3 regions of the Roseateles sp. GW823-FHT07B05 genome follow, and region 2 is predicted to be linked to each of the others. Evidence: predicted binding sites of a transcription regulator. Region 2 holds the regulator's gene; each other region holds the start of a gene.
The links. The regulator sigma-54, encoded in region 2, starts transcription at its own class of promoters, with help from an activator protein. The targets are predictions, from matches to a motif close to TGGCANGNAANCTGCTTT.

Region 1 (3,222 bases), on a different contig from region 2:
CGGCGACGCCAAGATGACCACGGCCTTGCTGGATCGGCTTACGCACCACTGCCACATCGTCGAGACCGGCAACGAGTCCTGGCGCTTCAAGCACAGCAGCACGACTGTCGCGGCGGCACGTGCCCGACCCACTCAACGCAAGAAAGGAGACCCCAAGAACTCAGAGATATCCACAGACTCAGGCTCCCTCGGGTAGCCTTCAGGGGTGGGTCAGTATTGAACGAGCAGCCGGGTCAGTCGGTCGCGAGCGTCAACACTACTGGCGCTTGGTTGTGGCGGGCAACCTGACTGAGGAAGCCTGACAACGCATCCGGGCCGGCGGGAAGGTTCGTGGTCGCTGGCACCGTCAGCGTTCCGCCAACGTCCCTCGGCTCAGCGGAGGGAAGGGTCGGAGCGAGTTCTTGGAAACCCCGGACGAGGTCAAAGAGAACGACCTGACCATAGCCGTGCGCGAAAAGCGCGTTGGCCAAAGCCTGGTCGAAGCGAAGGGGCGTGACCCCGCCCGCCAGTTCGCTGGCTTGGAGGTCGCGGACATTGCCTGTTAGGACGAACTGGCTCTTCAGCGGCAGGAAGCGCCGGAGGTCTTGCAGCCACCGTGGATCGCTGAACGAAGTCGCCATTACCCCCACTCTCCCTTATGTGTAATCGTTTGTGAACGTATCACAGCTTCCGCCATGACGACATGCGGTTTGCTCGATGGTCCGGCCGGTAAAGCTACCTAGCCAAGACCGCGGGATAGGCTGGTTCCGCGGAGTTGGTCGCGCGGAATCGTCACCGCGCGCTGCTCAGTCTGGCGGGGCTTCAGGCATTGTTCTTCGGCACCTTTGGCTCTGCGATTCCGCCTGAAGTGAGGCCGCAGAGAATTCCAGAATAATTCTGAATTCTAGAAAATGTTGATGAATTTCTTGGCTAGTTTTGCTGTCGCCACCCGCCCACCAGCGCCACGCTGGACGCCGAGTGATGCGGCGCCCGCACGGGCCGCTGGCCCCAGCGGGCAATGTCGAACTGGCCCGCCAGGCTCAGCACGGCGGCGGATTCCAGCGCGGCGTCGTCGTCCAGCGCCGGCAGCAGGCCCGCCAGCCGCTGCGCCAGCATGGATTTGCCGGTGCCCGGCGGGCCCACCATCAGCAGCGAATGGCCACCGGCCGCAGCGATTTCGAGCGCGCGCTTCGGGCCGGCCTGGCCCTTGATGTCGGCCAGGTCGGGCAGGCCGCCGCGGGGCTCGCGGGGCAGGGCGGTGGCGCGGGGCAGCGCGTCGCCGTCGGGCTGCAGCGCGGCGACGACGTCCAGCAGATGCCGCGCCTGCCGCACCGCCAGCCCGTCGACGAGCGCGGCTTCGGCGGCGCTGGCCTCGGGCAACAGCAGTTCGCGCTCGCCGCCGGCCTGACGCAGCGCCAGCGCCATGGCCAGCGCGCCACGCACCGGGCGCAGTTCGCCGGCCAGCGACAGCTCGCCGGCGCATTCGAAGCGCGCGAGCCGGGCCGCGTCCAGCTGGCCATTGGCGGCCAGCAGGCCCAGCGCCATCGGCAGGTCGAAGCGGCCGCCTTCCTTGGGCAGGTCGGCCGGTGCCAGGTTCACCGTGATTCTTTTGTTGGCCGGAAAACCCAGTCCGCTGTTGGCCAGCGCGGCGCGCACGCGCTCGCGGGCCTCCTTGACCTCGGTGTCCGCCAGGCCCACGACCGTGAACGACGGCAGCCCGTTGGCCAGGTGCACCTCCACGGTGACCGGCGCGGCGGCCAGCCCGTCCAGGGCGCGGCTGTGGACCGTGGCGAGGCTCATCGATAGCGTGAGGTCATGGATGGAGGCCTGGCCATGCACCGGCATGACGTGGGCGAGCCAGTCTAGCCGCGGGTCCGGGGGCTGTTGCCGCGGAGTATTTCCCAGGTCTGCACCGGCGATGTGCGCACCGCCCCAGGCTGGCGCCAATTTGGTGCAATTGCCGGCGTTGCGGGTGCGGCTCGCCCAGATTTGTGCGGAGCCACCAAGGTGCGGCGCTTGGCACGGAAGCTGCAATGAACCGTCTGACTGTCGTCACCCTCATTTTTCGAAACAGGAGCCCCGCCATGAAGTTGTCCCCTTCGCTGATCGCACTCGCGCTGTCCGCGGTCGTCCTGCCCGCGTTCGCCGATGAGCCGGCGCCGGACCCGTTGTCCTTCAACGTGGGTGCCGTCAGCGAGTACCGCTACCGCGGCATCAGCCAGACCCGCCTGAAGCCGGCCCTGCAGGGCGGTGTGGACTATGCGGCGCCCAATGGCTTCTACGTCGGCGCCTGGGCCTCGACGATCAAGTGGATCAAGGACGCCGGTGGCGATTCCAAGGTCGAGGTGGACCTGTACGGTGGCTACAAGACCGAAGTCTCCAAGGGCCTGACGCTGGACGTGGGTCTGCTGCAGTACCTCTATTCCGGCAACAAGCTCAACCCCAGCGCCAACACGCTGGAGATCTACGGCGCGCTGAGCTTCGGCCCGGTGACGGCCAAGTACTCGCACAGCACCACCAACCTGTTCGGCTTCGCCGACAGCAAGGGCTCGGGCTATTTCGACGTGACGGCCACGTTCGACCTGGGCGACGGCATGACGCTGGCGCCGCACGTCGGCCACCAGACCGTCCATCGCAACAGCGCGGCGTCGTACACCGACTACTCGCTGACGCTGGCCAAGGACTTCTCCGGCCTCGTGGTCAGCGCCGCCGTCATCGGCACGGATGCCAAGAAGTCGACCTACACCAGCGCTGTCGGCGACAAGTTCCTCGGCAAGACGTCGGTGGTCGTCGGCCTGAAGAAGACCTTCTAAGAACTCACTGGAGCGCGACATGAAACTGATCACTGCCGTCATCAAGCCGTTCAAGCTCGACGAGGTGCGCGAAGCCCTGAGCGCCATCGGCGTGCAGGGGCTGACGGTCACCGAGGTCAAGGGCTTCGGCCGCCAGAAGGGCCACACGGAGCTGTACCGCGGCGCCGAGTACGTCGTCGACTTCCTGCCCAAGGTCAAGATCGAGGCAGCCGTGAACGACGACGTCGTCGAGCGCGTCATCGAGGCCATCGAGTCGTCTGCCCGCACCGGCAAGATCGGCGACGGCAAGATTTTCGTGTCGCCGCTGGACCAGGTCGTCCGCATCCGCACCGGCGAAACCGGCAACGACGCGCTCTGAAGCGCGCTCATAACAACCGTTTGGAGAAACCTCAAATGAAGAAACTCCTCGCCGGCCTCGCGCTTGCCGCCG
Region 2 (3,222 bases):
ACGCGCTCGGCGGCGGCCAGGCCCGATTCCTGGTAGACCTTCAGCTCGGCCAGCACCTCGGCGCGCGACACGGTGGACTGCACGCTGACGCTGTAGCCCGACTCGGGGTCGGACACGAAGGATTGCGCCTGGGCGGACGCGCCGGCCGTGACGGCAGCGGCGGCGAACAGCAGTTGGAGGACGGCGCGGTTGAAGCTGGGTTGGCGGGTCATGGCAGGCTCCTGGAAGGTGTCGGTGGGGGCGTTGGATCTGTCTTGCGACAGGGATGAACTGTGCCGACGATGGGTGTACCTGAGATGCCATAAAGTACGTTTAACTTTGCATCTGGTACCGATCATGGCCGACCGACTTGCCGCGCTGTTCACGCACTTCGCCGTGCGCGCCGAGACCTTCCAGACCGGCGCGCTGTGCGGCGTCAACAGCCTGGTGCCACAGGCCGGGCGCGGCCAGCTGCACCTGATCCGGTCGGGCGATGTGGCCGTCCACCATGACGGCGTGCCCGAGCCGCTGCGCATCACCGAGCCCAGCCTGCTGCTCTACCCGCGCCCGCTGGCCCACCGCTTCGTGACGGACCCGGCGTGCGGTGCCGAGTTCCTGTGCGCCCACATGGCCTTCGACGGCGGTGCCGGCCATCCCATCGCCGCGGCGCTGCCGGCCTGGGTGTGCCTGCCGCTGGCGTCGGTGCCCGGCTGCGCGCCGGTGCTGGCGCAGCTGTTCGCCGAGGCCGAGGCGACGTATTGCGGCCGCCAGCTGATGCTGGACCGGCTGTTCGAGGTGCTGCTGATCTGGGTGCTGCGCGAGCTGATGGCGCAGGGCCGGGTCGAGTCCGGCATGCTGGCCGGGCTGTCGCACCCGAAGCTGCGCGGCGCGCTGGTGGCCATGCACGAGGCGCCGCAGCGCGACTGGCCGCTGGAGGAGCTGGCGGCGGCGGCGGGCATGTCGCGCACCGTGTTCGCCAACAGCTTCCGCGATGTCGTCGGCTGTACGCCGGGCGTCTACCTGCAGCGCTGGCGCATCGGTCTGGCGCAGAAAGGGCTGCGCGAGGGCCGCTCGCTCAAGCACATCGCGATGGACGTGGGCTACGGCGGCGAGGCGGCGCTGTCACGCGCGTTCCGCGCGCACACGGGGCAGTCGCCGCGGGAGTGGCGCAAGGCGGAGCTGCCGCAGGATTGAGCGGTCAGGAGAGCCGCCGCACCGACATCTCGCGCAGCGACTGGAGCAAGGCCAGCGCCTCGTTCACAACGCCTTGCGCAGATTCGCCGGCGCGATCTTCATGCCTTCGCGGTACTTGGCCACCGTGCGGCGGGCGCACTGGATGCCCTGTTCCTCCAGCATCGCCGCGAGCGCGCTGTCGGACAGCGGCTTCTTGATGTCCTCGGCCGCGACGAACTGCTTGATCAGCGCGCGCACCGCGGTGCTGGACGCCTCGCCGCCGGCCTCGGTGCTCAGCCCCGAGCCGAAGAAGTACTTCAGCTCGAAGGTGCCCCAGGACGTGGCCATGTACTTGGCCGTCGTCACGCGCGAGATGGTGGACTCGTGCAGGCCCAGCTCGTCGGCGATTTCGCGCAGCACCAGCGGCTTCATGGCCAGCTCGCCGTGCGTGAAGAAGCCGCGCTGGCGCTCCACGATGGCCTGGCTGACGCGCAGGATGGTGTCGAAGCGCTGCTGGATGTTCTTGATGAACCAGCGCGCCTCCTGCAGCTGCCCGCCCAGCGGCGAGTTGCTGATGCCGCCGCGCGTGGCGCGCAGCGCGTTCGCGTACAGCTCGTTGATGCGCAGCTTGGGTGCCACCTCGGGGTTCAGCATGACGCGGAACTCGCGGCCCACCTTGCGCACGATGACGTCGGGCACGATGGCCGCAGCCGCGCTTTGCGCGAAGCGGCGGCCCGGCTTGGGCTCCAGCCGCGTGATGAGGCCTTGCGCCTCGCGCAGCAAGGCCTCGTCGGCGCCGGTCTCGGCCATCAGCCGGCGCATGTCGCGGCGGGCCAGCAGCTCCAGATGACTCTTGCAGATCAGCAGGGCGATGGCCTGCGCCGGGCTCTTGGGCCGGGCGCGCAGCTGCAGCACCAGGCATTCGGACAGGTCGCGCGCGCCGATGCCGGCCGGGTCCAGGCTCTGCAGCAGGCGCAGCGCGATGCGCAGGTGGTCCAGCAGCTCGTCGCGGTCCTCGGGGTCGTCGCCGGCCAGCGCGGTGGCGATGTCCTCCAGCGGGTCTTCGAGGTAGCCGTCCTCGTTCAGCGACTCGATGACGACGTGCAGCGCCGCGCGGTCGGCGGCCGACAGGCTCAGGCCGGCCAGCTGCTGTGCCAGGTGCTCGGCCAGCGTCGTCTCGGCGGACTCCTGGCTCTCGCGCTCGCCGTCGTCGTCGCCGCTGGACGGGCTGCTGCTGGGCAGCTCACGGATGCCGTCGAAGTCGTCGCGCTCGGTGCCGTTCTCCCAGTCCTCGCGCTCGGTGCCGCCGAAGTCCTCGCCGCTGAGCTCGGCAGACTCCCCGCCCTCGGACTCCCCGGCCGACGCCTCCGTGCCGGCCTCGGCCGGCGCATTGGTGGCCAGCTCCGGCGCGCTGACGGTGAACTCTTCCTCGGCCTCCAGCAGCGGGTTGGCGGCCAGCATCTGCTCGACCTCCTGGTGCAGCTCCAGCGTCGACAGCTGCAGCAGCCGGATGGACTGCTGCAACTGGGGCGTCAGCGCCAAGTGCTGACTGAGGCGGACCTGGAGGGTCTGTTTCATGGTGTGACCCGCGGACCGGCGCCGGGCCGCTCCCAAGCCGGCCCGCAGGCGATGTGCGAGCGGCTCAATGCCGTGAGCATCGCCGTCCCCTCGGGGGACCGACCGGAATCGCGCGCGTTCAGCGCCGCGAGGATGGGCGAGGGGCTCACCATCCCTACATCCGGAAATGCTCGCCGAGGTACACCTTCCGCACATCGGCGTTGGCGACGATCTCGTCCGGCGTGCCTTCGGCCAGCACGGCACCCTCGCTGATGATGTAGGCGCGGTCGCAGATGCCCAGCGTCTCGCGGACGTTGTGGTCCGTGATGAGCACGCCGATGCCGCGGGCCTTCAGGAAGCCGATGATGCGCTGGATCTCCAGCACGGCGATGGGGTCCACGCCGGCGAACGGCTCGTCCAGCAGGATGAAACGCGGCTGCGTGGCCAGCGCCCGGGCGATCTCGACGCGGCGGCGCTCGCCGCCCGACAGTGCCGGCGCCGGGCTGTCACGCA
Region 3 (3,222 bases), on a different contig from region 2:
GGGGTGGTGGTGGCGGTGGCGGGGGCGACGTTGTCGCCAGGGGAATGGAAGACTGCGGAGACCATGATTTACGCCTTGATCTTGAAGCTGTCGGCGTACTTCGCCGGGTCCTTGCCGTCCCACACCACGCCGTCCATCAGCTTGGCGGTGCGGAAGTCGCTCTTGGGCACGCTGATGCCCAGCGCGCCGGCGGCCTGCTTGTAGAGCGCCGTCTGGTTGATCTGTTTGGCCACGGCCAGGTAGTCGGGGTGGCTCTTCAGCAGGCCCCAGCGCTTGTGCTGGGTCAGGAACCACATGCCGTCCGACAGGTAGGGGTAATTCACCGCGCCGTCGTTGAAGAACTTCATGTGGTTGGGGTCGTCCCAGGTCTTGCCCAGGCCGTTCTGGTAGCGGCCCAGGATGCGCTGGTTGATCGCGTCCACACCGGTGTTGATGTAGCTCTTCTGCGCCACGGTCTCGGCCATCTTGAGCTTGTTGGACAGGCTGGCGTCGATCCAGCGGCTGGCCTCCAGCACGGCCATCAGCACGGCGCGGCAGGTGTTGGGATACTTCTGCGCGAACTCGGCGGTGGTACCCAGCACCTTCTCGGGGTGGTCCTTCCAGACGTCCTGCGTCGTGTTGGCGGTGATGCCGATGCCATCCATGATGGCGCGGTGGTTCCAGGGCTCGCCGACGCAGAAGCCGTCCATGTTGCCCACGCGCATGTTGGCCACCATCTGCGGCGGCGGCACGGTTATGAGCTTGGCGCCCGACAGCGGGTTGATGCCCGCGGCGGCCAGCCAGTAGTGCATCCACATCGCGTGCGTGCCGGTCGGGAAGGTGCCGGCGAAGGTGTACTCGCGCGGGTTGGCGGCCATCACCTTGGCCAGGCTCGGGCCGTCCACCGCGCCCTTGTCGGCCAGCGCCTTGGACAGCGTGATGGCCTGGCCGTTGTTGTTCAGGGACATGAGCACGGCCATGTCCTTCTTGGGGCCGCCCAGCCCCAGGTGCACGCCGTAGATCAGGCCATACAGCACGTGCGACATGTCCAGCTCGCCGTTGACGAGCTTGTCGCGCACGCCGGCCCAGGAGGCTTCCTTGGTGGGGATGATCTTGATGCCGTACTTCTTGTCGAAGCCCAGCACCGACGCCATGACGACGGAGGCGCAGTCGGTCAGCGGGATGAAGCCGATGCGGACTTCTTCCTTCTCGGGCTTGTCCGAGCCTTGGGCCCAGGCGCCACCGGCGAGCCCGGCGAAGGGCAGGGCGGCGGCAGCGGCGAGCAGTTGGCGGCGCTGCGGGTTGGGCGTGGTCGTCGAGTTATCGAAGGCGGTCATCACGGGCTCCTGAGTCATGCTGGGCTCAACGCCGTCGCGGCCACGCTCCGCCCGCGCTGCCGTGCAGCGAAGACGCAATGGGGGAGGTCGGACGCCGTTGTCCCGAAGTGCCGGCCGTCTCACAGCCGGCCGGCCCGAGAGGCCTGCGCCATTGCAGGCCTCACACCCCGTTCAGCAGATTGCGTGCCAGCTTGCGCGGGCCGCTTCGGGCGCGTCGGCGCACGGGCTTGGCGCAATGCGGCGGCACCGGCGTGCGGTTTGCGCGGCGCCGGTGCGTGGAAGGTGAGTGCTTGTTGGTGCGCCGCGCCCCAAGCCGGAGACGGGGCTCGATCGCGGTGCGCGGCGAGGGCCGGCTATTGGCGCGGGCGCAGCAGCTGGTCGGCGTCGATGAGGCGGGAGGCGACGCTGGCCAGCGTCTGGCCACCCGTCATGGCGAGCTGGCGCAGTCGCTGGAAGGCGCTCTCCTCGTCCAGCCCCTGCTCGCGCATCAGGATGCCGCGTGCGCGCTCGACGAGCTTGCGCTCGGCCAGCTGCGTCTGCGTCTGGCGCAGCTCGGTCAGCAGCGCCTGGTCGTGCTCAAAGCGGGCCAGCGCCAGCTGCAGCAGCGCGCCCAGCCGCTGCGGCGGCAGGCCGGCCAGTTGCAGGGCGCTGACGCCCGCCTTCAGGGCGGCGCGCATCTGCTCGGGCGTCATCTGCTCTGCCACCAGCAGCACGGCTCGCGGCCGCTGGGCCTGCAGCTGGGCCAGCTGGGTCAGCAGCGCCGCCGAGGGCTGCTCGCAGTCGATCAGCAGCAGCTCGGGCGTCGGGCGCTGCAGCGATCGGGCCAGCGCCTCGGGCTCGGCCACGAGGTCCAGCACGTCGACGAGCTGGCAGCGCAGCCGGATCAGTTCGAAACGGATGACGGGACTGCGGCGCTGGCCGGCGTCGGCCAGCAGCACGCGCAGGCCCGGCAAGGGGAAGGGGGGCGTGTCCATGCCCCGCTGCAGTGCAAGTTGCGTGCCGTGGCGCGAACAGGCCCTAGTCAGGTGCGACGAAGCCGGCCGCCCGGTAGGCCGCCGCGATGGTGGGCGGGCCCACGCGCGCTGCCATCTCGCGGTGCACCGGCATCAGCGCCTTCTTCCACGCGTTGGCCTCGGCCGGCGTGGGCGTGTAGAGCTGCGTGCGACCGCTGGCCTGGATGGCCTGCAGCGCGGCGGCGTTCTCCTTGCTGGCGATCGCGTTGGCGTAGACGGCCGTCTCCCGCACGGCCGCCTCCAGCGACGTGCGCACGTCGGCGGGCAGGCCGTCCCAGAACTTCTTGTTGACGATGACCGCGTAGGCCAGGTGGCCGTGGTTGGACAGCGTCATGTGCTTCTGCACCTCGTAGATCTTCTGCGTGTAGAAGTTGCTCGGCACGCCCTCGGTGCCGTCGACGAGGCCGGTCTGCAGCGCCTGGTACAGCTCGCTGAAGGCCATCACCTGCGGCACGGCGCCCAAAGCGCGCATCTGCGCGTCCAGCACCTTGCTGGCCTGGATGCGCATCTTCAGCCCCTTGAAGTCGCCGACCTGGCGCAGCGGCCGGTTGGCGCTCATGATCTGGAAGCCGTTGTCCCAGTAGGCCAGCCCGCGGATGCCCTTGGGCTCCAGCTTGCGGAACAGCTCGGCGCCCAGCGGCCCCTCGGTGACGGCGTGGAAGGCGGCCGTGTCCTTGAACAGGTAGGGCAGGTCGAAGACCTCGAACTCCTTCACGCCCAGCGGCCCGAATTTGGCCAGCGACGGCGCCAGCATCTGCACGCTGCCCAGCTGCAGCGCCTCCATCTCTTCCTTGTCCTTGTAGAGCTGGCTGTTCGGGTAGACCTCCACGCGCACGCGCCCGCCGGTGCGCGCCTCCGCCAGTTCCTTGAAGCGCTGCGCCGCCTTGCCCTTG

Region 1: the regulator sigma-54 is predicted to act here: its motif matches at 1,997-2,014, upstream of AC1Q7O_RS22795 (TorF family putative porin).
Region 3: the regulator sigma-54 is predicted to act here: its motif matches at 1,488-1,505, upstream of AC1Q7O_RS17875 (CmpA/NrtA family ABC transporter substrate-binding protein).

The regions. Positions count from the first base shown of each region.
Region 1 covers NZ_JBXAGX010000014.1:561-3,782, forward strand. Annotated here, with positions in the region: partial or broken gene istB (IS21-like element helper ATPase IstB) at 1-196, shown strand, start outside; gene AC1Q7O_RS22785 (hypothetical protein) at 234-620, opposite strand; partial or broken gene AC1Q7O_RS22790 (YifB family Mg chelatase-like AAA ATPase) at 928-1,779, opposite strand; gene AC1Q7O_RS22795 (TorF family putative porin) at 2,064-2,792, shown strand; gene glnK (P-II family nitrogen regulator) at 2,812-3,150, shown strand; gene amt (ammonium transporter) at 3,186-3,222, shown strand, end outside.
Region 2 covers NZ_JBXAGX010000003.1:163,408-166,629, forward strand. Annotated here, with positions in the region: gene AC1Q7O_RS08900 (DUF4148 domain-containing protein) at 1-212, opposite strand, end outside; gene AC1Q7O_RS08905 (AraC family transcriptional regulator) at 337-1,173, shown strand; gene AC1Q7O_RS08910 (RNA polymerase factor sigma-54) at 1,237-2,730, opposite strand; gene lptB (LPS export ABC transporter ATP-binding protein) at 2,885-3,222, opposite strand, start outside.
Region 3 covers NZ_JBXAGX010000008.1:98,553-101,774, reverse strand. Annotated here, with positions in the region: gene ntrB (nitrate ABC transporter permease) at 1-65, opposite strand, end outside; gene AC1Q7O_RS17875 (CmpA/NrtA family ABC transporter substrate-binding protein) at 69-1,316, opposite strand; gene AC1Q7O_RS17870 (ANTAR domain-containing response regulator) at 1,670-2,290, opposite strand; gene AC1Q7O_RS17865 (TRAP transporter substrate-binding protein) at 2,334-3,222, opposite strand, start outside.